2 linked regions of the Priestia megaterium genome follow. Each later gene encodes a partner of the first gene's protein in a complex. Links are inferred from orthologs where the notes say so. Each region holds a gene or a part of one and is shown on either strand. Other genes may lie near its edges.

What was found.
Region 2: the proteins of secA (region 1) and secY are in contact, whole or in part, in a crystal structure (PDB 3DIN), measured with the Thermotoga maritima proteins. The link is inferred for Priestia megaterium from one-to-one orthologs. Residues at the interface, in WP_004082002.1 of Thermotoga maritima: Glu261, Ala262, Arg263, Lys300, Ala301, Arg302, Thr303, Ile304, Ile305, Leu323, Tyr324, Asp325, Pro326, Val329, Ser330, Tyr333, Ile336, Lys340, Phe345, Val349, Glu363, Phe364, Tyr374, Ser375, Gly376, Gly377, Glu393, Ile395, Thr482, Ser483; in WP_004081795.1 of Thermotoga maritima: Glu108, Gly109, Glu110, Glu111, Ala236, Glu237, Arg238, Arg239, Ile240, Thr241, Ile242, Gln243, Tyr244, Ala245, Arg246, Arg247, Val248, Thr249, Gly250, Arg251, Arg252, Val253, Tyr254, Gly256, Ala257, Ser258, Thr259, Tyr260, Leu261, Pro262.

The regions. Positions count from the first base shown.
Region 1 is NZ_CP085442.1:4,943,858-4,960,803, forward strand. What follows is about bases 13,809-16,946. They hold secA (preprotein translocase subunit SecA), read right to left. Parts: upstream 16,567-16,946; coding sequence 14,050-16,566; downstream 13,809-14,049. Other genes in these bases: LIS78_RS25805 (GNAT family N-acetyltransferase), read left to right, coding at 16,793-16,946. Outside these bases: pruA (L-glutamate gamma-semialdehyde dehydrogenase), read right to left, coding at 1-1,027; LIS78_RS25735 (proline dehydrogenase family protein), read right to left, coding at 1,055-1,969; LIS78_RS25740 (DUF2198 family protein), read right to left, coding at 2,287-2,511; LIS78_RS25745 (PDZ domain-containing protein), read right to left, coding at 2,538-3,728; LIS78_RS25750 (S41 family peptidase), read right to left, coding at 3,891-5,330; LIS78_RS25755 (murein hydrolase activator EnvC family protein), read right to left, coding at 5,504-6,712; permease-like cell division protein FtsX, read right to left, coding at 6,874-7,764; cell division ATP-binding protein FtsE, read right to left, coding at 7,754-8,440; LIS78_RS25770 (flavodoxin family protein), read left to right, coding at 8,782-9,318; cccB (cytochrome c551), read right to left, coding at 9,344-9,664; twin-arginine translocase subunit TatC, read right to left, coding at 9,789-10,505; LIS78_RS25785 (twin-arginine translocase TatA/TatE family subunit), read right to left, coding at 10,565-10,783; alkaline phosphatase PhoD, read right to left, coding at 10,813-12,546. UniProt on the Escherichia coli protein: Required for protein export, interacts with the SecYEG preprotein conducting channel.
Region 2 is NZ_CP085442.1:127,463-139,762, reverse strand. Bases 371-3,306 are described here. They hold secY (preprotein translocase subunit SecY), read right to left. Parts: upstream 2,517-3,306; coding sequence 1,224-2,516; downstream 371-1,223. Other genes in these bases: rpsE (30S ribosomal protein S5), read right to left, coding at 3,187-3,306; rpmD (50S ribosomal protein L30), read right to left, coding at 2,990-3,172; rplO (50S ribosomal protein L15), read right to left, coding at 2,516-2,956; LIS78_RS00780 (adenylate kinase), read right to left, coding at 504-1,157; map (type I methionyl aminopeptidase), read right to left, coding at 371-507. In the rest of the region: more of map, read right to left, coding at 1-370; more of rpsE, read right to left, coding at 3,307-3,687; rplR (50S ribosomal protein L18), read right to left, coding at 3,708-4,070; rplF (50S ribosomal protein L6), read right to left, coding at 4,103-4,642; rpsH (30S ribosomal protein S8), read right to left, coding at 4,673-5,071; LIS78_RS00740 (type Z 30S ribosomal protein S14), read right to left, coding at 5,102-5,287; rplE (50S ribosomal protein L5), read right to left, coding at 5,321-5,860; rplX (50S ribosomal protein L24), read right to left, coding at 5,892-6,203; rplN (50S ribosomal protein L14), read right to left, coding at 6,253-6,621; rpsQ (30S ribosomal protein S17), read right to left, coding at 6,673-6,936; rpmC (50S ribosomal protein L29), read right to left, coding at 6,962-7,162; rplP (50S ribosomal protein L16), read right to left, coding at 7,152-7,586; rpsC (30S ribosomal protein S3), read right to left, coding at 7,589-8,245; rplV (50S ribosomal protein L22), read right to left, coding at 8,249-8,590; rpsS (30S ribosomal protein S19), read right to left, coding at 8,610-8,888; rplB (50S ribosomal protein L2), read right to left, coding at 8,946-9,776; and 5 more genes. UniProt on the Escherichia coli protein: The central subunit of the protein translocation channel SecYEG. Consists of two halves formed by TMs 1-5 and 6-10.

The sequences.
Region 1 (16,946 bases):
CTTCATAAACAGATTCTACAATAATCGCTCGAGAGCCAGCGGAACACTTTTGGCCTTGAAATCCAAACGCAGATGCTACGATCGCTTGCGCTGCCGCATCTAAATCTGCCGTTTCATCTACCACAATGCCATCTTTTCCTCCCATTTCAGCAATGACGCGTTTCATCCAAATTTGTCCAGATTGTACTTTTGAAGCACGTTCATAAATGCGACATCCTACTTCTCTTGATCCTGTAAAAGAAATAAAACGAGTTTGAGGATGTTCGACTAAATATTCTCCAACTTCTATGCCATCTCCAGGGATAAAATTCAGAACACCAGACGGAAGACCGACTTCCTCCATTAATTGAACAAATTTCGCAGCAATAACCGGTGCAGAATCAGCTGGCTTTAAAATAACTGCATTTCCAGATACAATTCCAGCTACAGTCGTTCCAGCCATGATGGCAAGCGGAAAATTAAAAGGTGAAATGACTACTCCTACGCCTAAAGGAATATACGTCATCTCTGTTGTTTCACCTTCTACTGGCTTTAAAGGCCGATGCTCATTCGTTTCACTTAAACGAATCATTTCTCGCGCATAAAATTCCATAAAGTCAATAGCTTCCGCTGTATCCGCATCTGCTTCTGCCCAGTTTTTCCCCACTTCATAAACGAGCATGGCAGAAAATTCATACTTTCTTTCTCTCATCAGACCTGCTGCTTTGAATAGATAATCAGCACGTTCAGCAGGCGGGACGTTCTTCCATGATTGAAATGCTGCTGATGCTTCTTGCATTGCCCGCTCAGCATAAGCTTTAGTGCCACGGCTTACTCTGCCAATCACTTCATCTACCTTTCCCGGGTTCGTAGATACAATCACTTCTTCTGTTGAGATTTTATCTTTTCCAATCGTGAGAGGATATGTTTGTCCCAGTTCTTTTTTCACTTTCATTAACGCCGCTTGCATCGCTTGTTTATTCTCTTCTAACGAAAAATCAGTAAACGGTTCATTTTTAAAAACTGAGATTTTTGTACTTACTGTCATTTCAACCAGTCCTCTTTAATTAGAAATTTATTTCGCGAAGTTTTTCAGCACGAACCATACGTTGGCGGGACGCTCTGCTAGGCGTCTCATGAAATACCCAAACCAATCAATGCCGTAAGGAACATAAACCCTGACTTTATAACCTTCTTTTACCAGACGGTCCTGCAGCTCTACGCAAATTCCATAAAGCATTTGGAACTCAAATTGGTCATTTGAAATACCATTTTCTCTTACTAATCGTTTTGTGTACTGAATCATTTCTTCATCATGACTTGCTACAGCTGTATAGTGCCCATTTAATAAATGCATTTTAATGATTTTTTTATAGTTTTCATCTACGTCTTTCTTTTCCGGAAATGATACTTCTGGTGATTCTTTATAAGCTCCTTTTACTAGACGTAAATTGGCTTGATATTGATGTAAGTCATTCATATCTTGTTCTGTACGATAAAGATACGCCTGAATCACAATTCCAACATTATCGAATTCTTTGCGTAATTCTTTATACATATCAAGGGAGATTTGGCAGTGCAAGTAGTCTTCCATATCAATTCGAACAAAAATATTATTCATCTTGGCCGTGTGTAGAATTCTGCGCATATTTTCCATACAAAGCTCTTTGCTAATATCCAATCCTAAAGAAGTCATCTTTAATGATAAATTTGATTGAACGCCCGATTCTGCAATGGCTTCTAGTGTCTGAATGCACATGGCAGTAGACAACCTGGCTTCCTCTTCTGTAAAAACAAATTCTCCTAAATGATCGAGTGTAACAACTTTTCCACTATTGTTAAGCTCCTTGGATGTTTGAATTGCTGATTCGGTTGAGTCTCCAGCAACAAAACGAGCTGCCCCCATCCTCAATCCATACTTTTTAGCTAATTTGTTCATTGAATGATTTTTGCCAAGCGACTGAAACATCGTTCTCATTAATACTTCCATCAATCCTAAACCTCCTTTTATTTTTTAAAATTAAAAAATAAACTAAATTTTCAGATTAATAATTTTATTTTTCTATACCCTTCTCACATTTCTGTACACTCATTTAAATAAATTTATACATAAGTGTTTAAAATATTTTATTCATGAACACATTTGTCTAATTAACTTGATTATACTCGTTCATTAAATGAACCGAAACAATATTGTTATAAGTTCTAACTCATTTTTTTTACATAAAAAAGCTCTCCACGTTGTGTAGAGAGCTTTTGTGTACAGTTTAATAATAAGCGATTAACTTATCATCAAAGCAACAATCTTTATTTTCCAGCTGCTAACATGCTTTTTGCATATATAAAACCGATGGCTGCTGAAAGTAAATCTATTAAAATAATAAGCGGATAATCTGCGTACCCTTTATATACAGAAACAGCTATCAACAAAAGCGTCAGCGCTGTGGCAACATATAAGTTATATGTTACTCTAGCAAACAGAACAAGCAATATGGCGGGTAGAAAAACTGCGGCAATCGTTTTGATTTCCACAAACATTTCTCCTTTTTATCCGTCTTTTAACCAGCTTGTGAATCACGTTTTGTATAATTGTGTACAAACAAAATACCTAGTTCATGATGTTCGTTGTCATACAATGCTCGCTGAGTAAAGCGAACTTCTCCATTTTCGTCAATAACTTCTAGCTTACAAAAAGCACGGTTATTAACTTGTAATGCTTCATAAAATTTATGGACTTCAGATATAGCGATTCCATTTACCTTAATAATCACTTCTCCTACTTTCAAACCCATTTTCTCTGCCGGAGAATGAGGGATGATTCCTAATACAACCAAACCTTGTGTACGTTTAGTAAATAGTGCGGGCGCTTTTTCATCGCTTCGACGCTGCTGCAAACGAATCCACTCTCTTCCTATGATCGCTAGAATAACAACAGCTACAGCGGCAAGAGGATAAAAAATAGCAGCAATCGTAATGATCGTTAATCCCACGCCTAATGCTAATACACGCTTACCGGTAAATTCAATAGATTTAAACGGCACCATACTTTGAATTCGCTGATAAAAACCGATAGCAAAAGGAACAAAAAACAGGCTAAATGATGTTCCGTCAATAGATAACACAGGCCACCATGGAAACACAGACGTAATGGCGCTGCCTGGAATTAAGACAAAAAGCGGGACAACCCATAATTTTTGAGAGTAATGAGCTCCGATTTCCTGCCCTCTTTTACTTTTCACAATGGCTGGAGACGTACCTTTTGCTCCAAATTTCCAAATTAAATATCCTTCTGCTAATACAAGCAGAGACATTAAAATAGTAAGAGAAGGTAAATCTGCGTTATGAGCTTGCACAGACCACGTTTGAATAAATCCTTCACCGAAACCAGATGCAGGAATAAGCAAGGTTGCAAGCACAGCCAGTCCTACCGTATAAGAAGGAGAAAGCCATTTAAACGTCCAAGGGCCGCTTATGATAAAAGTTAAAACAGCTACAAGTACAATCGTTCCTATAGATACATAGACACCTAGCAACACGGTAACAACGGATAAAATCAACCCAATAATGATACCTGGAAAAAATAAATATTTTGCTTCTAAAATAAAATCAAACACGCGAACATGAAAATTCTGACGCTCTCTCTTGACGCGAGAAAGACCTACAAAAAACGAGACGAGCAGAAATAAATAAGTTAACGGATGTAAAAACAAACGCCCGATACCTTTTAAGAGCTCTAATGCAAAATCCATTTTTTCACCACCTGTATTTTTCACATTTTTATTACAACATTTACGATTGATTGTTATGTATCATAGGCTTCTTTATTTTATCAAAATGCATCACTAACCGACAATGTTGTTTTTACTAAAAAAGTTCCGTGCTTTGGAAAAGCACGGAACTTTTTCTACTTCTTATTGACTAGCTAGCTTTAAAGCCGTTTGAAGCTGACGATCTTCATCTTTTGATTTGATTTTTTCTAGCAGTTTTGTTTGTAAAAGCGCTGCTGTATCTTCATCGATTTCACCTGTAGCTTTTTGCTTATTGGCTTTTTGGAATGCAGTTACAGCTGTTTCTGTCTCTTTACTAAAATATCCGTCTGTACGTCCAGGTTCAAAGCCAAGGCCTTTTAGCATCACTTGAGCATTCTTCACTTGGTCACCTGCCATATCACGTGTTAATGGCTTTTTATCAACTTGAATTGGATTTGCATAATAATAATCCGGCTGCTTGACTTCTACTGTTGGTTTTATACCTTTTTCGTTAATCCAGTTTCCATCAGGCGTTAGCCATTTATAGAACGTTAATTTTAAATTACTGCCGTCTTCCATTGGAACAGCTTGTTGAACCGTTCCTTTTCCATAGGATTTTTCACCGACTAGCTTGTATCCTCCTGCTTCGTTTAATGCCCCGGCAAGAATTTCAGAAGCGGATGCACTTCCTCCATCAATCAAGGCCACAATTGGATAATCCTTTTGCTTTTTCATTGAAGAAACCACTTTTTGACGTTCACCGTTACGATCTTCAATTTGGATATATGGCTTTTTATTCGTTACTAATTTATCGAGCATTTTTTCAACGCTCGTTAAATAGCCACCAGGATTTCCACGAACGTCTAGAACTAAGCCATCAATATTTTTATTTTCAAGTTTTTTCAACTGTTTCGTAAATTCGTCTCCCGTTGACTCAGAGAATGACGTAATTTCCATGTAGCCAATTTTTTTATTGTTTACATTTTTAACAGAAGAATAGACGGTTTCAATTGGAATCTCATCTCTTACAACTTTTACTTTCATCGTTTCTTTCACGCCTGGTCGTTGAACATCTAATGTCACGGTAGAGCCTTTTTTACCGCGAATTTTTAATACCGCTTCATTCAATTCAAGACCCGCGATACTTTTACCATCGATCTTTAAAATCTGATCATTTGGTTTTAATCCTGCTTTTTCCGCAGGAGATTGTTTAAATGGAGCTACGATTGTTACTTTTCCATCTACCATGCTTACTTCAGCGCCAATTCCCTCAAACGATGAATCAAGAGACTGCGTGAATTGCTGTGCCGTTTTCTTATCCATGTAAGATGAGTGAGGGTCTCCTAAGGTTTGTACCATTCCTTGGATTGCGCCATCTAATAATTTTTTGTCATCTACATCTTTGTAATATTTTGAAGATATCAGTTCATAAGCTTGCTTGATTTTGTCTAGCTCTTCCTTTTCCACTTTACTATCATTTGAAGAAGTTGTAAGGGGGGTACTGACCGTTCCAGCATTTGCATACTGAATGCCAAAATATGTACCTGCTGCTCCAACAACTAAGGAGAGTGCCATTAATAGTGCAACGATTTTCCGATTCAAGTTCTTTCATCCTCCTCAACCTTAAGCCATCTCTTCTTATTATAATAGATACAACCAAAACTATGTAATAAAAAGGATGCATGTGTTATTTGTAGCAAAAGGCACCACACAAATCAAGTGCGATGCCTTTTTGTTAAACTATATGTTGAGCTTGTACCACGTATGCTAGGAACTTAAAATTTAATATAACTTTCAGGGTTTACAGCGGAACTTTTGCCTTTCCAATCGCCTTTATGCAATTCATAATGCAGGTGAGCACCAAACGAACGCCCTGTGTTCCCTATATAACCTAATTGTTGACCTTTATTGATAGATTGACCACTCGAGACGCTGTAGCTCTCTAAATGAGCATAAACTGTAACCCACGTCTGACCTTCTACATTGTGACGAATAAATACGGCATTACCAAAAGAAGAAGAATGATATGCTCTAATTACCTTTCCGCTTGCTGCGGCTACAACTGGCACACTTTCTCCTCGCTTTCCAATATCAATACCGTAGTGTCCTCTTCCAAACGTTTCTCGATATCCAAAATGAGATGTTACCGGGCCCTTTGCCGGCCTCATAAACGACCCGCTTGTAACAGGGGGTGCCTCCTCTGTTGCCCCAGCTTTTTCAATTTCTTGCTGTTGAGCTTGCGCTGTATTTTTTTGATCAGCTAAAATAGAAGCTTGCTCTTCTAATCCAACGGCTTCTTCATTAAATTCTTTTTCCTGATCTTTGAGTGTTTGCATGAGCTGATTCTTTTCATCCACTTGTTTTTGCAGCTGCGAACGAAGATTTTTAAGTTCTTCAAGCGCTTTATTTACTTCTGTTAGCTTGTTTTGAACTTTTGTTTCTTTCTCTTCTTTTGCCTTTTTATCGGCTTCATGCTGCATTAACAAATCGCGGTCAGCCCCTACAATTGTCGAAACCGCACTCACTCTGCTAATAAAGTCTCCGAAGCTTTCAGAGCCTAGCAGTACATCTATGTAATCCACAGACCCGCCGTTTTCTTGTAAAGCACGAGCACGCTTTTTTAATAGCTCATTTCGTTTTTCAATTCGTTTTTTTACAACGTCAATTTCGTTTTTCAGCTTTTCGATGTCTTGCTTTGCTTTTTCTACTTCAGCTTCACGACTGCGGATGTCTTCATTTGTTTGTCCGACTTCTGAATCCAAGCGCGCAATCTCAGCTTCTTCGTTTTTTTGCTTTTCTTGAACTTCTTTTAATTTCTCTTTACTTTGATTAATATTTTGGTTCACATCATCACTTTTTTTCTCTAAATCACTGAGTTTAGTAGTGCTGGTACTTTCTGCATAAGCAATTTTTTCATTACCTATCCAAGCTGCACTTAGTCCAACTAAAACTGCTGCTGTCATTACTAATGTCTTACGTGTCATTTGTTTCTCCCCATTTGCACATATTTCCCCGTATAAACGGGCATTAGCAAGACCCCCATTAGCACTTTTTTCTATTTTTTATGTGTAATTACACAACAACCTCACATTTGATAAACATCAAATGTGAGGTTGTTGTAATCTATTATGTTAAAAATCTATTCTTATTTTCGTAAGAACTTACGGATGGATAATGTACTTCCCCACATCCCAATTAGACCGCCGATTACTAGTAATAATAGCGACACTTGAAGCACGAATGGAAAGGCAGGTAAAAGTTCAAAGAATCCATCAAACTTAGGTTGAACTTCATTATATAAAACGCTGTACACGCCGATAATAACTGCAATTGGCACAATAGAACCAAGCACTCCTAAAAACAGACCTTCAATAAAGAACGGCCAGCGAATAAAGGAGTTTGTGGCTCCAACTAAGCGCATAATTTCAATCTCTTCACGGCGAGCTACAATCGTAATTTTAATTGTATTTGAAATTAGGAACATTGCTGTAAATAGAAGCCCTAAAATCAGTACTACTCCGATATTACGAGCTACTTTCAGCACTTTAAATAACTTTTCAACTTGATCTTGTCCGTATTGAACTTTTGCTGCATACGGATATTTCTCAATTTGTTTAGCTACTTTTGCGACATCAGTCGGCTCTTTTGTTTTAACAACAAATACATCATTTAATGGGTTTTGCTGTTCAAACGGTTCAAAAGCTTGTCCTTCATCACCCATACTATTAATTAAATCTTTTAACTCTTTATCTTTAGAAGAAAACGTCACCGTATCAACTTGCTTAATTGCATCTAGCTTTTCTTTCATTGCTTTTCGATCATCTGCTGTCGCTGCAGCATCAACGTGAACGCGAATTTCCACATCATTTTCAATCAATTTAGCAATGTGGTTTAAATTCATCATCAACATAAAAAATACGCCTACAAGCAAGAGCGTCACGGTAACCGCACTTGCAGATGCGAATGTCATCCAGCCGTTTCTTCCTAAACTTTTAGATCCTTCACGTAAGTGGCGACCGAATGTTCTAGCCTTCATATCCGTATTCACCTCTTACTTCATCGCGCACAACATTTCCATTTTCAATCGCAATTACGCGCTTTCGAATTGTATTTACAATTTCACGGTTATGCGTTGCCATTAAAATAGTGGTACCGCGTTTATTAATCTCCTCAAAGATATCCATAATTTCCCACGAAGTCTCCGGATCAAGATTCCCTGTCGGTTCGTCGGCGATGACAACCTTAGGACTATTCACAATCGAACGCGCAATAGACACACGCTGCTGCTCTCCTCCAGATAGTTCATCAGGGAAAGAATCCATTTTACCCTTTAACTTAACAAGCTCTAGCACCTCTAGCACTCGCTTTTTAATTTCTTCGGGACTTTGCTCAATTACTTCTAGTGCAAAAGCAATGTTTTCATAGACCGTTAATTTTGGAAGCAGCTTGAAATCTTGAAAGACTACACCAATATGACGTCTAAAGATAGGAACTTTGCTATCTTTTATTTTTGCTACATTTGCACCGTTTACAATGATATTTCCGGAAGAAGGCTTTTCTTCACGATACATCATTTTAATAAAAGTGGATTTTCCTGCTCCACTTGGTCCTACGATATAAGCAAACTCACCTTGATTAATCTTGATGCTAATGCCATTGATTGCTTTTACACCGTTCGGATACGTTTTATATACATTTTGCATTTCAATCATAAGTAATCACCTAATCAAGTGTGTTATTTTAATACTATGTAAAACTTGTCAAAATACGACAAAACTCTACAATTCAAACCAAAAATTCGACTCTTCTCACGCGCTTTCTCATTATAACATCACTCTTCGTGAAAATAAGCCCCAAAAATATTACATTTTTATTTCAAATATGACATAAGTAGGATATTTTTAGTAAGGCATGAGAATTTATCCTTATTTTTAATTTTGTTATTTTTTACTGTTTATTTGCTTCTTATGAATATCGTTAGGCAGAGCACATTTATGTCTACTTTTGTACAAACAAGGTATGATAAATAAGAAAAAAGATGAGGAGAGGTAGCATGATCACCATTTATGGAAGTTCACGAGAAAACGGAAATACGGAAGAATTGGCTAAAGCAGTCTTGAGTGGGATCGATACTGAAGAAGTTTACTTACGTCAGCATACCATTCACCCTATTACTGATATGCGTCACGATGAACATGGATTTACTAATCAACAAGATGATTATTATGATATAGCGAAAAAAATGGCAGCACACGATACTATTCTATTTGTTACACCTCTCTACTGGTACGGTATGAGCGGATTGATGAAGAACTTTGTGGATCGTTGGTCTGAAAGCCTCAGAGATTCAACCATTAATTTTAAAGAACAAATGAAAAACAAGCGCGTTTATGTATTAGTAGTCGGAGGCACAGGCGCATCTGTAAAGGCCCTTCCTCTTATTATGCAATTTCAATACATTGTCGATTTTATTGGTTCTTCCTTTAGCGGGTACATTATTGGAGAAGCAAATGCACCTGGAGACATAGCGAAAGATGTCAAAGCTCAAGAGCAAGCCATTGTCTTAAACCAAGAATTAAAGCAGCTTTAACACAAAAATAAGACGGATATCCGTCTTATTTTTTCTTTGCCAGCCAAGCAGCAACTTTTTTGGCATCTTCTTCATTAATTAGTCCTTTTGGCATACCGCCTTGACCATTATTGATAATGTTTTCAATTTCAGCTTCCGAGTGCTTGCTGCCTACATGTTGCAAGCTTGGTCCATTCGCTCCTCCTAAATCTACTCCGTGACAGCCTGTACAGTTTTTCTTCACAATATCTTCTGCACTCGCTGAAGATTCACCAGCAGATTCATTTTTAGAGCTTCCTCCGCCTCCTCCGCATGCGGACAAAACAAGCGCTAGACCGATTGTTAACGTCAGTAATACTTTTTTCAAGCCTTCTCCCCCTTGTTGTAGAGTTTTCACTCTATTATAACCTACTCCAGAATGTTTAAAACACTCTGTTTACAAGGACTTTGTTTCAATTTCATGAATTCTCTCATCACACTTATGTATACGATTAAGCAATTGATTCGTTTCCTAAACGTTTTTTGTATACTACGCGCGAAATTGTCACACTGAGCTCATATAAAAGAAGCAGCGGGACAATGACTAAAATATCCGAAATAAAATCAGGAGGAGTAATAAGTACGGATATCACAATTAAAGCAAAATATGATAGCTTCCTTGCTCTAGCTAACCTTAATGGATTTAGAACCCCTAGACGCGTTAAGAATAAGACAACTAAAGGCATTTCAAATAAAAAACCAAATGGTAAACAAAGATTAAGCATAAAACGAAAATAATGCTCAGCCGTAAACATCAGTGAAAACTGATCATTCGACAGGCCCGTTAAAAATGCTAAAACCATTGGAAATAAAACAAAATAACCGAACCCCAGCCCGCTTACAAACAAAAGAAAAAAGAATGGAATGAAGGTAATCAGAACCTTATATTCTTCCTTTTTTAACCCCGGTGAAACAAACCGAAATACTTGATAAGCAGCTACTGGAAGCGTAAAAGCAAGCGCAAAAACAAATGCAATCACCATATAAATCCATAAGATTTCACTTGGTCCAAGTACAGCAAGCTTGCCGTCCAAATCTTTCACTAGCCACTGATAAATATCTTGTACAAATATAAAACTGACAATAAGTAAAACTACAAATGCACAAAGTGTTTTAATAATACGAATCCGCAATTCTTCAAGGTGCTCCATCAAACTCATTTCTCCCATCGTATTCCTCTCCTTTCTGACAAGTAGAAATAGACGAGTTTCCTCGTCTATTTCTTTACTTACAATGTCGATTCATTCTCTTTTTGTTCAGAAACGGTTGCTGCCTGCTTTTCTTTGACACTTTCATCATCTGATACGAGCCCTTTTGCAGCTCCTTTAAATTCAGTTAATGTTCGCCCAAACGCCCGTCCAACTTCCGGCAGCTTAGACGGCCCAAAAATAATTAAGGCAATGACTAAAATAATAACCAAACCAGGAATTCCAATATTAGAAAACATACTTGACCTCCTTTCTCTTACTTAGCTCTCTAATGCTTTACTTTTTCCTTCTTTTTCAACTCTTGTTTTTCATGTGCTTTCCCGTGTGCCCGCATACGATCTTCCTCTACTTCCTTAGAAATTTTTAATCCACGCGGCACGTTATTTACTTCAACTTCCGTCATACCTTTGCCATCTTTTTTATATTGAAAGGAAGCTCGTGTTGAAATTTCCGCACCAGGTTCTGTTACAAAAGGCATAACGCGATAATCAGCTTGCCATATATCAGGAGTTACCGTACACCTTACATATCCTCTGTAATCATTAAAGAATGTGAGGTGTGGATTTTGACTTAAAATTTTATCCGTGTCTGCTCTTTTATCTGCTCCGTTCCCTCCGGAAGTGATGGAGGTGCCGACGAACTCTGCACCAATAATTCTAGAATTAAGATTGGCAAAATCCGTGTGTAAATTAGAAGCCCAGTTAGCGTGTACATCTCCAGTTAGTACAATGACGTTGTCCAACTTTTTCTTTTCAATAAAATCAATGACACGCTGACGATTCGCCGTATACCCATCCCATGCATCCATGCTGTATGTAGGCTTAGCCACAGTTCCAAATTTTCTTGGCGCAAAGAAAATTTGTTGAGCCAGTACGTTCCAGTGACACGCTGACTTTTCAAGATTAGTAAAAAGCCATTTTTCTTGTTCACTCCCCAATAGCGTACGTTTGGGATCAAGTGATTCTGGCGTTTGCGGCTTTGTTCCGTCTCCGTTTGCTTGATCGTCTCTGTATTGACGCGTATCCAACACTTGAAAGGAAGCTAGTTTCCCATATGAAAAGTCACGATATAATCTCATATCCGCTCCGTGGGGCAAGGATGTTTGACGCAAAGGCATATGTTCGTAATAAACTTGATAAGCTGCCGCGCGGCGTTGAATAAACGCTTCTGCTGATTGGCCTTTTTCAGGAATTACATTTGCATAATTGTTTTCTACTTCATGGTCATCCCACGTCACAATCCACGGAAAAGCAGCGTGAGCAGATTTCAAATTAGCATCTGACCTGTACTGAGCATGCCTGTTTCGATAGTCTTGAAGCGTTTGAATTTCTGCGCTGCTGTGAGTACGAACGTTTCCGCTTGCAGCTACGTACTCGTTTGGTCCATATTCATAGATGTAATCGCCCAAATGAACTACAAAATCTAATTGTTCTTTAACCATATGTTCATAGGCTGTGAAGTAACCATGTTCATACTGCTGACATGAAGCGAACGCAAACGTCATGCTGGCTACTTCTGCATTTGCTGAAGGAAGTGTTTTTGTTTTTCCAACCGGGCTTAACTCATGACCGCTTTTAAATCGATAATAGTAAATATGGCTTGGCTTTAATCCTTTTACATCAACGTGAACAGAATGAGCAAGTTCAGGTCTAGCCATTTCTGTTCCTCGTTTGATGATTCGATGAAAGTCTTCATCTGCAGCAAGCTCCCATTTTACTGGAACGGGTTGATTAGGCATTCCCCCGCCATTCAACGGGTCTGGTGCTAATCTTGTCCAAAGGACAATGCTATCTGCTAAAGGATCTCCTGATGCGACCCCTAGAGTGAACGGGTAGCTCGAAAATTTAGGCGCTGCAGCTGAAACCTCTACTGCATTTAAACCGATAGACTGAGCAATCGTTAATCCAAGCGATACTCCAGCTACTTTTCCAGCTCCTTGTAAAAAACGGCGTCTATCAAACCCCTTACTCGAAGAAAAGCTATTCTGTTTTACTTGCTCTATTAATTCGTTTAACGATTTATTTTCCACTGTACATGCCCCTTCCTCTTGGTTTAGCTCAAATTATAAAAGCGATTTGTAAAAGAGGTATAAAGGATTGTAAAGAAGCACTTACCGCAAAACAGGTATTTTTAACCATTTTATTTCATTGACAAAATAAGCGAACTGACGACAGCAATCTTTAAATTTCTGCATTTTCTTAATTTTCTTTTTAACAATAGTTCTTTACGCTCGTTTTTCTTCATCCAAATTTTACAAAGTCCCAACAACTAAAAAAAGGAAGCATACCTAGGTATGCTTCCTTTTGATTAAATATGAGAACGTAAATACGCATCGATAAACGGATCTAGATCTCCATCCATTACACTTTGCGTGTTTCCGACTTCGGTATTTGTACGGTGATCTTTTACTAATGAATACGGATGGAATACGTAAGAACGAATTTGACTTCCCCATCCAATATCTTTTTGTTCTCCGCGAATTTCAGCTAGCTGCTCTTGCTGCTTTTCAATTTCTAATTGATACAACTTAGATTTTAACATCTTCATTGCTTGCTCACGGTTTTTAATTTGTGAACGTTCCGTCTGACAAGATACGACTACATTAGTTGGAAGGTGAGTAATACGAACAGCTGAATCTGTTGTATTGATATGCTGACCTCCGGCACCGCTTGCACGATACGTATCAACCTTCAAATCTTCCGTACGAATATCAATTGAAATTTCATCGTTAAATTCCGGCATAATGTCGCACGATACGAATGATGTATGACGACGGCCCGATGAATCAAACGGAGAAATACGAACGAGACGATGAACGCCTTTTTCAGCTTTTAAATACCCGTACGCATTATGGCCTTTAATTAAAAGCGTTACACTTTTAATACCAGCTTCATCTCCAGGTAAGTAATCAAGCGTTTCTACTTTGAAACCCTTTTTCTCCGCCCAGCGCGTATACATACGTAGTAACATCGAACCCCAATCCTGTGATTCTGTTCCACCAGCACCTGGGTGCAGTTCTAAAATGGCATTATTTTTATCATACGGCTCGCTTAAAAGCAGCTGTAATTCAAAGTCATTCATGCCCGAAATAAGCTCTTTTAATTCACCAACTAGTTCTTCTGCTAAATCTTCATCGTATTCTTCTTTTACAAGTTCATAAGATACTTGTAAATTTTCGTATGTTTCATCCAAGTGGTTAAATTGATTTACTGCATCTTTCAAACCATTGGCTTCATTAATAACAGTCTGAGCTGCCTGCTGGTCATTCCAAAAATTTGGATCAGCCATAGTCTCATCTAATTCATCGATACGAGCTTGTTTTGTATCGAGGTCAAAGAGACCCCCTAAAGTCCGCTAATCGCTTAGCTGTTTTGTCAAGTTCTTGCTTAATTTCTACTAAATCCATGAGTTAAACACCTCTATTTTATTTTTGACGCACAGGAAGGAAATGAGAAGACTCATTTCCTTCCTGTACTAGTTCATTCTATACTAATTGACTCTTACTTTATGATTCTTTACCGCAGCAGTTTTTATACTTTTTGCCACTTCCGCAGATACAAGGATCATTTCGGCCAACTTCTATCGCATTTACTTTTGGCTTCTTCTTAGCCGGCGCGTCTCCTTCTTTTGGATGAACAGCCGCCTGACCTTGCGCTACCTCTTGACGCTCAAGGTTGTTGTTAATTTCTGCTTTCATGATATACTTCGTCACTTCTTCTTCAATGGTTGCAATCATATTTTCAAACATCGCAAAACCTTCCATTTGGTATTCGCGAAGAGGATCTGTTTGGCCGTACGCACGAAGGTGGATACCTTGGCGAAGCTGATCCATCGTATCGATATGATCCATCCATTTAGAATCAACTGCTCTAAGAACAACAACTTTTTCAAATTCACGCATTTGTTCTTCAGGGAGCTGCTCTTCTTTTTCATTATAACGAGCTTTTGCATGATCTACCAGCAGTTCTACCATTTCTTCAGGCTCTTTACGGCGAAGATCTTCTTCTGTGACTTCACCTTCCTCAAGAACATTAGCATTTACGTAATCAATAATCGCTTGTAAATTCCATTCTTCTTCTAATTCTTCACGCGGTGTGTTTACTTCAACCACACGCTGTAGCGTTGATTCAATCATACGTTCTACAATCGCACGTAGGTTGTCTGAATCAAGCACTTCAAAGCGCTGTTTGTAAATAACTTCACGCTGTTGACGAAGCACGTCATCATATTGAAGCAATTGTTTACGCGCATCGAAGTTATTACCTTCAACGCGTTTTTGAGCGGATTCAACAGCTCTTGTTACAATTTTACTTTGAATTGGCTGTGAGTCATCCATACCAAGGCGATCCATCATTGCCATCATATTATCTGAACCAAATCGGCGCATTAATTCATCTTCCATGGATAGATAGAATTGAGATACCCCTGGGTCCCCTTGACGTCCAGCACGTCCGCGAAGCTGATTATCAATACGGCGTGATTCATGACGCTCTGTACCAAGTACAGCAAGACCCCCAGCTTCAACGACACCTTCACCTAGTTTGATATCCGTACCACGACCGGCCATATTTGTTGCGATTGTTACCGCACCTTTGTGACCCGCATTTTCGATAATATCCGCTTCACGCTCATGCTGTTTTGCATTTAAAACGTGATGGCGAATGCCTTTTTTCTTTAATAAAGCTGATAAAATTTCAGATGTTTCAATCGCAACTGTACCAACAAGAACAGGCTGTCCTTTTGCGTGACGCTCGGCAATATCTTCTACTACCGCATTAAACTTGCCTTCCATTGACTTATAAATTAAATCCGCTTTATCGTCACGTGAAATTGGCTTGTTTGTCGGAATAACAACAACGTGCATATTGTAAATATTACGGAATTCTTCTTCTTCCGTTTTAGCTGTACCCGTCATACCTGATAATTTTTCATACATACGGAAGTAGTTTTGGAATGTGATCGTAGCTAACGTCATGCTTTCATTTTGAATCTCAACATTCTCTTTAGCTTCGATAGCTTGATGCAAGCCGTCGCTAAAACGTCTTCCTTTCATTAAACGACCAGTAAACTGGTCAACGATTACGACCTGATCTTCATCAATTACATAATCCACATCGTTTTGCATCGTTACATGTGCTTTAAGCGCTTGATTGATATGATGGTTTAGTGCTACGTGTGAAATATCAAATAAGTTTTCAATGCCAAATGCCCGCTCGGCTTTTGACATACCTTCTTCCGTTAACTGAACACTTTTTGTTTTGATATCAAAAGTAAAATCGGTTTCTTTATCAAGCGTGCGAACGAATGCATTAGCTTGAATATAAAGCGCAGTTGATTTCTGCGCGCTGCCGGATATAATAAGCGGCGTACGTGCTTCATCAATTAAGATAGAGTCAACTTCATCGATTACGGCAAAATGAAGCGGACGTTGAACCATTTGTTCTTTGTAAAGCACCATGTTATCACGTAAATAGTCAAATCCGAGTTCATTATTTGTACTATACGTAATATCCGCTGCATATGCTTCTTGCTTTTCTTCACGCGTTAAATGGTTTAGATTTAACCCTACTTTCAAGCCTAGGAATTCATATAAACGACCCATTTCACTAGCATCACGGCTCGCTAAGTATTCATTGACTGTTACTACATGTACACCTTTTCCTGTAATGGCATTTAAGTATACAGGCATAGTAGCTGTCAACGTTTTACCTTCACCCGTTTTCATTTCCGAGATATTCCCTTCATGCAGAGAAATACCCCCCATTAGCTGAACTTTGTACGGATACATGCCTAACACACGTTTCGCTGCTTCACGTACAACCGCAAAAGCTTCATCTAATAGGTTATCGAGCGATTCGCCATTTTGGTAGCGTTGTTGAAATTCAGCTGTTTTTTCACGAAGCTGATCGTCCGTTAAAGACGCTATTTCAGGACCTAACGCATCAATTTGGTCCGCCATTTTTTCTAAACGGCCGATTTGGCGCTGATTGCCGTCAAACACTTTTTTAAATAATCCAAGCATATTAAAACGCTCCTCTATTTATAATCAGTACATTTTATACTATTTTCATTCATATCTGTATCTTTCATTATAAAACATTCTGAGTAAAATTGTAACATTGCAGCTAAACAAGTAGCAACTTGTACCCTTTTTCGTCTGTCTCTTTACTAGTACTACTCTATTAACGAGTTATTTTCTATTGTGATTTCCCCTGCCTCACTCTTACAATAAAAAAGGGGAATGTAGAATGAACGTTCAATTGATTACAAAAGAACAAGCTTGGGAAGTCCGACATACCGTCATGTGGCCTGATAAAGATTTCAGTTATATTCAGCTGAAAGATGATCCATCAGGCATGCACTATGGACTGTTTGAAAAAGGAGAGTTAAAATCAGTTGTTT
Region 2 (12,300 bases), 4.8 Mb from region 1 along the record:
CCCATGGCCAACATATTCTCTTACAATCGAAAAGTTACGTGATTCTGCGTACTGTTGAATAGCATGTGAAATATTCGACAAACGCTCACCCGGCTTAGCTTCTGCTAATCCTTTGTAGAGAGATTGCTCAGTCACATCAAGCAGCTCTTGATTTTCTAATGAAATCTTTCCTACTCCATATGTCCAAGCTGAATCACCGTGATAGCCACCGAATTTAGCTCCGATGTCTAAACTGATGATATCCCCTTCATTAAGCTTGCGTTCACCCGGAATACCATGAACTAATTCTTCATTCACAGAAGCACATACACTGCCGCGAAAACCATTATACCCTTTAAAAGACGGAATTGCATCATGTTGACGAATAAAATTTTCAGCAATTGCATCCAATTCTATAGTCGTAATACCTGGAGCGATATGCTTTTTTAACTCTTGATGAGTTAAAGCCACGATTCGTCCAGCTTCACGCATGACCTCAATTTCCTCTGGTGTCTTGCAAATGATCATTGCTTAACCCCAGCAAGTAATTGACGAACATCCTCAAACACAATGTTAATATCTTGATTACCATTAATATTGCGTAGATAACCTTTTTCTTGATAGAAATCAAGTAGAGGTTGAGATTGTTTAACATTAACTGAAAGTCTAGTTGAAACCGTCTCAGCATTGTCATCTGCACGTTGGTAGAGCTCTCCGCCACATTTGTCACAAACTCCTTCTTTCGCAGGAGGATTGAATACTAAGTGGTAAGTAGCTCCGCAATCTTTACAAATGCGGCGTCCAGTAAGACGCTCCATTAAAATGCTTTGATCTACATCAATATTAATCACATAATCAATTTGCTTGTTTAGTTCTTTTGTAATTGTTTCAAGAGCTTCTGCTTGGGCTACTGTTCTTGGGAAGCCATCAAGTAAAAAGCCGTTTTCACAATCTTGTTTGTTTAAACGCTCGCGCACAATTCCAATTGTTACTTCATCAGGAACAAGGTTACCTTGATCCATAAATGATTTAGCTTTTAAACCTAGTTGCGTTCCTTCTTTAATTGCAGCTCGGAACATATCTCCTGTTGAGATATGAGGGATATCGTAATGCTCAACGATTTTTTCTGCTTGAGTACCTTTCCCAGCACCAGGAAGGCCCATTAACACTAAATTCATTTCTTGCTTCCCCCTCAGTATCTTATCCGTTTAATGGGAAAGCAGCTTGCTTCCCACTAAACAGCTTTACTTAATAAATCCCTTATAATGGCGTTTCACTAATTGACTCTCAAGCTGTTTCATTGTCTCAAGAGCTACACCGACAACAATTAACAAACTAGTACCGCCGATCTGAGCAGATGATGGTAAGTTTGCAATTTTGATGAACAGAACCGGCAACACAGCAATTAACGCAAGGAATATCGAGCCGATTAATGTCAGACGATATAACACTTTCGTTAAATAAGCTTGTGTGCTTTTACCAGGACGGATGCCTGGGATGTAGCCACCTTGCTTTTTCAAGTTCTCTGCTACTTGTTCAGGGTTAACTTGAACAAATGTATAGAAGTAACAAAAAGCAATGATTAACGCTACATACACTATCATACCAATTGGCTTAGTATAGTCAAATGTATTCTGAATCCACGTCGTTACATCATTTGGACCGAAAAATGATGCAATTGTTGGTGGTGTAATAATAAATGAAACTGCAAAGATAACAGGAATAACCCCAGCAGCATTTACTTTTAACGGTAAATGAGTGGATTGACCTCCAACAGGATTACGACCAGCTGAACCCTTTGCATATTGAATAGGAATTTTTCGTAGCGCTTGTTGGAAATAAATAACCCCAACAATAATAGCTAAAACTGCAATTGCAATTAAAACTACCGTTACGATACGAATGAATAATTGATCCCCAACGTCTTCAAATTGCTGTGCATAAATTTGATTTAATGTTGTCGGAATACCAGCTGCAATCCCAGCAAAGATAATGATAGAAATACCATTACCTACGCCTTTTGCAGTAATCTGCTCTCCTAACCACATTAAGAAGGCAGTACCTGCCGTTAACACTGTAGCAATTAGAAGATACGTAGAAATTCCTGGATTAGCGATCAATTGTCCGCCCGAAATATTGTTGAATCCTATAGACATACCTAAAGCCTGGATAAATCCAAGCACAATTGTTCCATAACGAGTTACTTGAGCTAATTTACGGCGCCCAACATCTCCCTGCTTTGACCATTCTGTAAACTTAGGTACAACATCCATCTGCAATAATTGGACGATGATGGATGCTGTAATATAAGGCATAATGCCCATAGCAAGAATGGAGAAGTTTTTTAACGCGCCGCCGCCAAATGTATTCAGAACTCCGAATACATTTAACCCATCTTGCAATTTTAGTACATCCGTATTAACACTTGGTACAGGAATAAATGTACCAATTCGGAAGACAATTAACATTAACAAAGTGAAAAAGATTTTTTGTCTTATTTCACGCACGCGCATTAAATTGGAGATTGTTTGAAACATTAGATCACCTCAACTGTACCGCCAGCAGCTTCGATAGCTTCTTTAGCAGTTGAAGAGAATTTAGCAGCTTTAACAGTTAGCTTAGAGTTTAATGTACCGTTTCCTAGTACTTTAACGCCAGCTTTTGCTTTGCTTACTAAACCAGTTTCGATTAATAATTCTGGTGTTACTTCAGTTCCATCTTCAAAACGGTTAAGAGCTTCTAAATTAACGATCGCGTATTCTTTGCGATTGATATTAGTGAACCCACGTTTTGGAAGACGACGGAATAAAGGAGTTTGACCACCTTCGAAGCCAGGTCTTACGCCACCGCCAGAGCGAGCGTTTTGCCCTTTGTGACCTTTACCTGAAGTCTTTCCGTTACCTGAACCAGTACCACGACCTACACGGTTACGTACTTTACGTGAACCTTCAGCTGGTTTCAATTCATGAAGTTTCATTCCGGAGCACCTCCTTAGAGTGACAATTTATACTTATTGCTCTTTTACTGTAACAAGGTGAGCTACTTTGTTAATCATTCCGCGAATTGCAGGATTATCGTCTTGAACGACAGTTTGATTTAACTTACGTAGGCCAAGTGTACGAACAGTTACACGTTGATCTTCTGGACGACCAATTACGCTACGAGTAAGGGTAATTGCTAGTTTGTTTGCCATTCTATATCCCTCCCTTATCCTAACAGTTCTTCTACAGTCTTGCCACGTAGTTTTGCAACATCTTCAGCACGTTTTAGGTTAGCTAAACCGTTAAGAGTTGCACGTACCATGTTGATTGGAGTGTTTGAACCTAAAGATTTAGATAGAATATCACTTACTCCACCCAATTCTAGTACCGCACGAACTGGGCCACCAGCGATAACTCCTGTACCTTCAGAAGCAGGTTTTAAGAAAATTTGACCTGCACCAAATTGTCCAAGGATTTCGTGTGGAATAGTTGTACCAACCATAGGTACAGTAATTAAGTTTTTCTTCGCATCTTCAATAGCTTTACGGATTGCATCTGGTACCTCTTGTGCTTTACCAGTACCGAATCCAACGTGACCGTTTTTGTCACCAACTACAACTAATGCAGCGAAGCGGAAACGACGTCCACCTTTCACAACTTTAGCTACGCGGTTAACGGTAACAACACGTTCTTCAAGCTCTAATTTATTTGGATCAATACGACGCATGATTTTCCCTCCTTTTACAATTAGAATTGTAATCCAGCTTCACGAGCAGCGTCAGCTAATGCTTTAACACGGCCATGATATAAATAACCGCCACGGTCGAATACTACTTCGTTTACACCTTTTTCTACTGCGCGTTTAGCGACTAATTCGCCAACTTTGATAGCAGCTTCAGTGTTACCAGTGCTTTCTAAAGTCAGGTCTTTATCTAACGTTGAAGCACTTGCGATTGTTACTGAATTTAAATCGTCGATAACTTGTGCGTAAATATGTTGATTAGAACGGAACACGTTTAAACGCGGACGAGTTGCAGTTCCAGATAACTTCGCACGAACACGAGCATGTCTTTTTTTACGAACTTTGTTTTTATCAAGCTTCGTGATCATTTCGGGCACTCCTTTCTTTTACCTAACCGGCATTACTTCTTAGCAGTTTTACCTTCTTTACGACGTACATATTCGCCTTCGTAACGAATACCTTTACCTTTGTAAGGCTCTGGTGGACGAACGTCACGAATATTTGCAGCTAATGCACCTACGCGTTCTTTATCAATACCTTTAATAACGATCTTAGTTTGAGAAGGAACTTCGATTTCGATTCCTGTTTCAGGAGTAATCTCAACTGGGTGAGAGTATCCAACGCTCAATACTAATTTGCTACCAGATTTTTGTGCACGGTAACCTACACCGACTAATTCTAAACCACGTTCGAATCCTTTAGTAACACCTTCAACCATGTTACCTAAAAGGCTACGAGTAGTTCCGTGAAGAGCGCGGTGCTCTTTATTGTCGCTAGGACGATTAACAACTAGTACGTTGTCTTCAACTTTAATTTCGATTTCAGGGTGGAATGTACGAGTTAATTCACCCTTTGGTCCTTTTACAGTTACAGTGTTGCTCTCGTTCGTAACTGTAACACCTGCTGGAAGTTCTAAAGGCTTTTTACCAACACGTGACATAGTTACACCTCCATTCACATTTAAAACTTATTACCAAACGTACGCTAATACTTCTCCACCAGTTTGCTTTTGACGAGCTTCTTTGTCAGTTAAAACACCTTGAGAAGTAGAAACGATTGCGATACCTAAACCGTTAAGTACACGTGGTACTTCGTTAGTTTTTGCATAAACACGTAGACCAGGTTTACTGATACGTTTTAAGCCTGTAATTACACGTTCGTTATTTGAACCGTATTTTAAGAAGATACGGATAATACCTTGTTTGTTGTCTTCGATGTATTCTACATCACGTACGAAACCCTCACGCTTAAGGATTTCTGCAATTTGCTTCTTAATGTTAGAAGCAGGAACTTCAATTTTCTCATGACGAACCATGTTCGCATTGCGGATACGAGTTAGTAAATCTGCAATAGGATCAGTCATTACCATATTAATTTACCTCCTTCCCAAACTTGGGTTTTACCAACTAGCTTTTTTAACACCAGGAATTTGACCTTTATAAGCAAGCTCACGGAAACAAATACGGCAAAGCTTGAATTTACGTAGTACTGAGTGTGGACGTCCACAACGTTCGCAACGTGTATACTCTTGTACTTGGAATTTTTGCTGGCGTTTTTGCTTCGCAATCATTGATTTTTTAGCCACATTTTCGCCTCCTCTGCTTAACGTTGGCAGTTATTACTTCTGGAATGGCATACCGAACTGAGTTAAAAGCTCACGAGCTTCTTCATCAGTGTTTGCTGTTGTAACAATAACGATATCCATACCACGAACTTTAGTTACTTTATCATAATCGATCTCTGGGAAGATCAATTGTTCTTTAACACCTAACGTGTAGTTTCCACGACCATCAAATGCTTTTTTAGATACACCACGGAAATCACGCACACGTGGAAGTGATACTGATACTAGTTTATCGAAGAATTCGTACATACGCTCGCCGCGTAAAGTAACTTTCGCACCGATTGGCATACCTTCACGAAGACGGAAACCAGCGATAGATTTTTTCGCACGAGTTACAACAGGTTTTTGACCAGTGATTTCAGCTAGTTCTTCAACAGCGTTATCTAAAGCTTTTGAGTTAGAAACAGCATCACCGATACCCATGTTGATTACGATCTTGTCGATTTTTGGCACTTGCATTACAGATTCATAATTAAACTTGCTAACTAGAGCAGGAGTAATCTCTTTTGTAAATTTCTCTTTAAGACGGTTCATGTGAACTAAACCTCCCTTCACATTTCATTAATTATTTATCTAAAGTTTCACCAGATTTTTTTGCTACACGTACCTTTTTGCCATCGATAACTTGGTACCCAACACGAGTTGGCTCACCAGATTTAGGATCCAACGGCATTACGTTTGATACGTGGATAGGTGCCTCTTGGCTAACGATTCCACCTTGTGGATTTACTTGAGAAGGTTTAGAGTGTTTTTTAACAACGTTCACGCCTTCAACAAGTACACGGTCTTTCTTTGGGAAAGCTGCAAGTACTTCACCTTGCTTACCTTTGTCTTTACCAGAGATAACCACTACTTTGTCGCCCTTTTTAACATGCATCCTATTCGCACCTCCTTAAAAGGCATTTTGTATTTGTTCTATATATCAATTAGATAACTTCTGGAGCTAATGATACGATCTTCATGAAGTTGTTATCACGTAATTCACGAGCAACTGGTCCGAAGATACGAGTACCACGTGGTCCTTTGTCGTCACGGATGATTACGCAAGCATTTTCGTCGAAACGGATGTAAGAACCGTCAGTACGGCGAACACCACTTTTTGTACGTACAACAACAGCTTTAACAACGTCACCTTTTTTAACAACGCCTCCTGGTGTTGCTTGTTTCACCGTACAAACGATAACATCACCAATGTTTGCTGTCTTGCGACCTGAACCACCAAGTACTTTAATAGTAAGTACCTCACGTGCACCAGAGTTGTCTGCAACTTTTAAACGAGATTCTTGTTGAATCATGTACGAAACCTCCCTTCGGATGAATCATTCTTATCCGATCTATCTTAACTATTAGATGATAACAGCTTTTTCTACAACTTCTACTAGACGGAAACGTTTAGTAGCTGATAACGGACGAGTTTCCATGATCTTCACGATATCGCCTAGTTGAGCTGTATTGTTTTCATCGTGAGCTTTGAATTTCTTTGAGTATTTTACACGCTTGCCATAAAGCGAATGCTTTTTGTAAGTTTCAACAAGAACAGTAACAGTCTTATCCATTTTGTCAGAAACTACGCGGCCAGTGTAAACTTTACGTTGGTTGCGTTCACTCATTCTGAAAGCCTCCTCTCAGACTTAATTATTTATTAGCAGCAATCTCTCTTTCACGAACTACAGTTTTCATACGAGCGATCGATTTGCGCACTTCGCGAATACGAGTAGTATTCTCTAATTGTCCAGTCGCTAATTGGAAACGAAGGTTAAACAACTCTTCTTTTAATGCCTTAACTTTTTGTTCAATTTCAGCAGTGGTAAGGTCACGAATTTCATTAGCTTTCATTAGAATCACCACCAATTTCTTCACGTTTTACAAACTTACATTTTACAGGTAGCTTGTGTGCAGCTAAACGTAAAGCTTCACGTGCAACCTCTTCAGATACACCTGAAATTTCAAACATTACTTTTCCAGGTTTAACAACTGCTACCCAACCTTCAGGAGCACCTTTACCAGAACCCATTCGGACTTCTAGAGGCTTAGCAGTATAAGGTTTAGAAGGGAAAATTTTAATCCATACTTTACCGCCACGTTTCATGTAACGAGTCATTGCGATACGAGCAGCTTCGATTTGACGGTTTGTAATCCAAGAAGCTTCAGTAGCTTGTAAACCGAATTCACCGAAATGTACTTCCGTACCACCTTTAGCGCGTCCACGCATTTTTCCGCGGTGTTCGCGACGATATTTAACGCGTTTTGGTAATAACATAATTATTTTCCTCCTTCCTCAGTTTTCTTTTTAGTAGGAAGAACCTCTCCACGATAGATCCATACTTTCACACCAAGTTTACCATAAGTAGTATCTGCTTCAGCGTGAGCATAGTCAATATCAGCGCGAAGTGTATGAAGTGGAACTGTACCTTCACTGTAATATTCAGAACGAGCAATATCAGCTCCGCCTAAACGACCAGATACCATTGTTTTGATACCTTGTGCGCCAGCACGCATACTACGTTGAATAGCTTGCTTTTGAGCACGACGGAATGATACACGGTTCTCAAGTTGGCGAGCGATGTTTTCAGCTACTAGTTTAGCATCTAAATCTGCTCGTTTAATTTCAAGGATGTTAATGTGTACACGCTTGCCTGTTAATTGGTTAAGAGCTTTACGAAGTGATTCTACTTCAGTACCACCTTTACCAATTACCATACCAGGTTTTGCAGTGTGGATCGTTACGTTTAAGCGGTTAGCAGCGCGTTCGATTTCAACTTTAGAAACAGCTGCATCGTTTAAACGTTTAGCGATATATTCACGTACTTTTAAGTCTTCATGTAATAAGTCAGCGTAGTCTTTGCCAGCGAACCATCTTGATTCCCAATCACGGATGACACCGACGCGAAGACCGACCGGATTTACCTTTTGACCCATGAATTATCCCTCCTTCTTTTCTGATACCACGATTGTGATGTGGCTTGTGCGCTTGTTGATTTGGCTTGCACGTCCCATAGCGCGTGGACGGAAACGTTTTAAAGTTGGACCTTCGTTAACAAAAGCGTCAGTAATAACTAAATTGTTAGCGTCCATTTCATAATTGTGTTCTGCATTGGCAATAGCAGATTTTAATACTTTCTCAACGACTGGAGAAGCAGCCTTTGGCGTGTGAAGTAGCACTGCTAGCGCTTCACCCACTTGCTTACCTCGAATTAAATCTACAACTAAACGAACTTTACGAGGAGCAATACGTACTGTTCTCGCGACAGCTTTAGCTTGCATTTAAAAGCCTCCTCTCATATTAGCGTCTTGTTTTCTTATCATCACTTGCGTGACCTTTGTAAGTACGAGATGGTGCGAATTCACCAAGTTTGTGACCTACCATGTCTTCAGTAACATAAACTGGTACATGTTTACGACCGTCATATACAGCAATTGTATGACCAATGAACTGAGGGAAGATAGTTGAACGACGAGACCAAGTTTTTACTACTTGCTTGCTGTCAGTTTCGTTTAACTTCTCAATTTTGTTGATTAAATGGTCATCTACAAAAGGTCCTTTCTTTAAGCTGCGACCCATAAATGAACCTCCCTTCGTGATTGTCCTACGGTTCGTTTGAACCGTAGCTCAATCCCGTTATTTTTTACGACGACGAACGATAAATTTATCGGATTTGTTTTTCTTCTTACGAGTTTTGTAACCAAGTGTTGGTTTACCCCATGGACTCATTGGAGACTTACGTCCGATTGGAGCACGTCCTTCACCACCACCGTGTGGGTGATCGTTAGGGTTCATTACAGAACCACGTACAGTTGGACGGATACCTAACCAACGAGAACGACCGGCTTTACCGATGTTGATTAACTCGTGTTGTTCGTTACCAACTTGACCTACAGTTGCACGACAAGTTGCAAGAATCATGCGTACTTCACCAGAAGTTAAACGTACTAATACGTATTTACCTTCTTTACCAAGTACTTGAGCAGATGTACCTGCAGAACGAACTAATTGTCCACCTTTACCAGGTTTCAATTCGATGTTGTGTACTACTGTACCAACAGGAATGTTAGCTAAAGGAAGCGCGTTACCTACTTTAATGTCAGCTTCAGGACCTGACATAACTTCTAAACCTACTTTTAGGTTTTTAGGAGCAAGGATGTAACGTTTTTCACCATCAGCATAATGAATTAATGCGATGTTAGCTGAACGGTTTGGATCATATTCGATTGTAGCAACGCGTCCAGGTATTCCATCTTTATCGCGTTTAAAATCGATGATACGGTATTGACGCTTGTGCCCACCACCTTGGTGACGAACAGTCAATTTACCTTGGTTGTTACGACCACCTTTTCTCTTGACAGGTGCAAGTAACGATTTTTCTGGTTTGTCAGTAGTAATTTCAGCGAAATCAGAAACTGACATGCCACGACGACCATTTGAGGTTGGTTTATACTTTTTAATCGCCATCTCAATTTCCCTCCTTCTCTAGTAATCTTAAGCTTCGAAGAATTCGATTTCGTTGCTCTCTTGAGTTAGTGTTACTACCGCTTTACGACGACGGTTAGTAAGACCACTGTAGCGACCTACACGCTTGAATTTACCTTTGTAGTTCATGATGTTTACTTTTTCAACTTTTACGTCAAAGATTTTTTCGATAGCATCTTTAACCTCAGTTTTATTAGCTCTTACATCAACATCAAACGTATATTTTTTCTCAGCCATTAAGTCTGTTGAACGTTCTGTAATTACGGGGCGCTTAATAATATCACGAGGATCTTTCATTATGCAAGCACCTCCTCTACTTTTTCAACTGCGTCTTTAGTGATTACAAGCTTATCATGGTTCATAACGTCTAATACGCTTAAACCATTAGCTGCAACAACTGTTACACCAGGAATATTACGTGCTGAAAGTGCAACGTTTTCGTTAAGATCAGCAGTTACTACTAATGCTTTGCGTTCTACTGTTAGGTTTTTAAGAACTGCTACCATTTCTTTTGTTTTTGGAGCATCAAAAGAAAGAGCTTCAAGAACAACGATGCTGTTATCTTGAACTTTAGTTGATAATGCAGACTTAATTGCTAAACGACGAACTTTTTTAGGTAATTTGTAGCTATAGCTTCTTGGAACTGGACCAAATACTACGCCACCACCACGCCATTGTGGAGAACGGATAGATCCTTGACGAGCACGACCAGTACCTTTTTGACGCCATGGCTTACGGCCACCGCCTCTTACTTCAGAACGATTTTTAACTTTAGAAGTACCTTGACGTTGAGATGCGCGTTGCATTACGATCGCGTCGAAAAGTACTTTGTTGTTTGGTTCGATACCGAAAACGGCATCTTGAAGTTCGATTTCTCCAACGTTTTCACCGTTTTGGTTAAACAATGCTACTTTTGGCATTGGTTATTCCTCCTTTCTCGAAGAATTATTATTTAGATTTAACTGCAGATTTAACAGTAACTAGAGATTTTCTAGCTCCTGGCACGTTACCTTTTACTAATAAAAGATTGCGTTCTGCGTCAACTTTAACGATTGATAAGTTTTGCACAGTGATGCGCTCTCCACCCATGCGTCCTGGTAATAATTTACCTTTGAATACGCGGTTTGGAGCTACAGGACCCATTGAACCTGGGCGACGGTGGTAGCGAGAACCATGAGACATAGGTCCGCGAGATTGTCCGTGGCGTTTAATAGCACCTTGGAAACCTTTACCTTTTGAGATTCCTGTTACATCAATTACATCGCCTTCTGCGAAAATATCAACCTTGACTTCTTGACCAACTTCATATGCTGAAGCGTCCACACCGCGTAACTCACGGATGAAGCGCTTAGGAGCAGTATTAGCTTTAGTAGCATGTCCTTTTGCAGGTTTGTTAGATAGTTTTTCACGGATATCTTCGAAACCTAATTGGATTGCTTCGTAACCGTCTGTCTCAGCGTTTTTAACTTGAAGAACTACGTTAGCAGAAGCTTCAATTACTGTTACTGGGATCAAGTCACCATTTTCAGCAAATACTTGAGTCATACCGATCTTTCTTCCTAAGATTCCTTTGGCCATTAGTCACACCTCCTAAGTATCTTTTCATTCTTTATTTTAAATTAAAGTTTAATTTCGATATCTACACCAGATGGTAAGTCTAAACGCATTAATGAATCAACAGTTTGTGGTGTTGGATTCACGATATCAATTAAGCGTTTATGCGTGCGCATTTCGAACTGCTCACGAGAATCTTTATATTTGTGTACTGCACGTAGAATTGTATAAATTGATTTTTCAGTCGGTAATGGAATCGGACCAGATACAGCCGCACCAGAACGTTTTGCAGTTTCTACGATTTTCTCAGCAGATTGATCAAGAATTCTGTGATCATATGCTTTTAAACGAATGCGAATTTTTTCTTTTGCCATTATTTTCCCTCCTTTTTCGCCTATTTTACAATAGACATTCTCCGCGGAAATTTCCCCACACTCGCCATGGCAAAGCGGCCGGGTGTGTCGGCAACCTTCCGCATCATCGCAGTCAAAGACCAACATTTTTATTATACTAAAAATGGGTTCATATTGCAACAATAAAGTTAAAAAACTTTTTCATGTGTCGCACACTTTTTTCATTATATATAAAAGGAGATCATTTTGCAAGTGTAATAGTAAAAACTATCTTTACCTTTTATCACCAAATAAAAAAGGAGTAGGTTACCCTACTCCCTTTACTGAAACGAGAAATTACTCGCTGATTTTAGCTACAACGCCAGCGCCTACTGTACGTCCACCTTCACGGATTGAGAATTTAGTACCTTCTTCAATCGCGATTGGAGCGATAAGTTCAACAGTCATTTCGATGTTGTCGCCAGGCATTACCATTTCTACGCCTTCAGGTAAGTTACAAATACCAGTTACATCAGTTGTACGGAAGTAGAACTGTGGACGGTAGTTTGTGAAGAATGGAGTGTGACGTCCACCTTCGTCTTTAGAAAGAACGTATACTT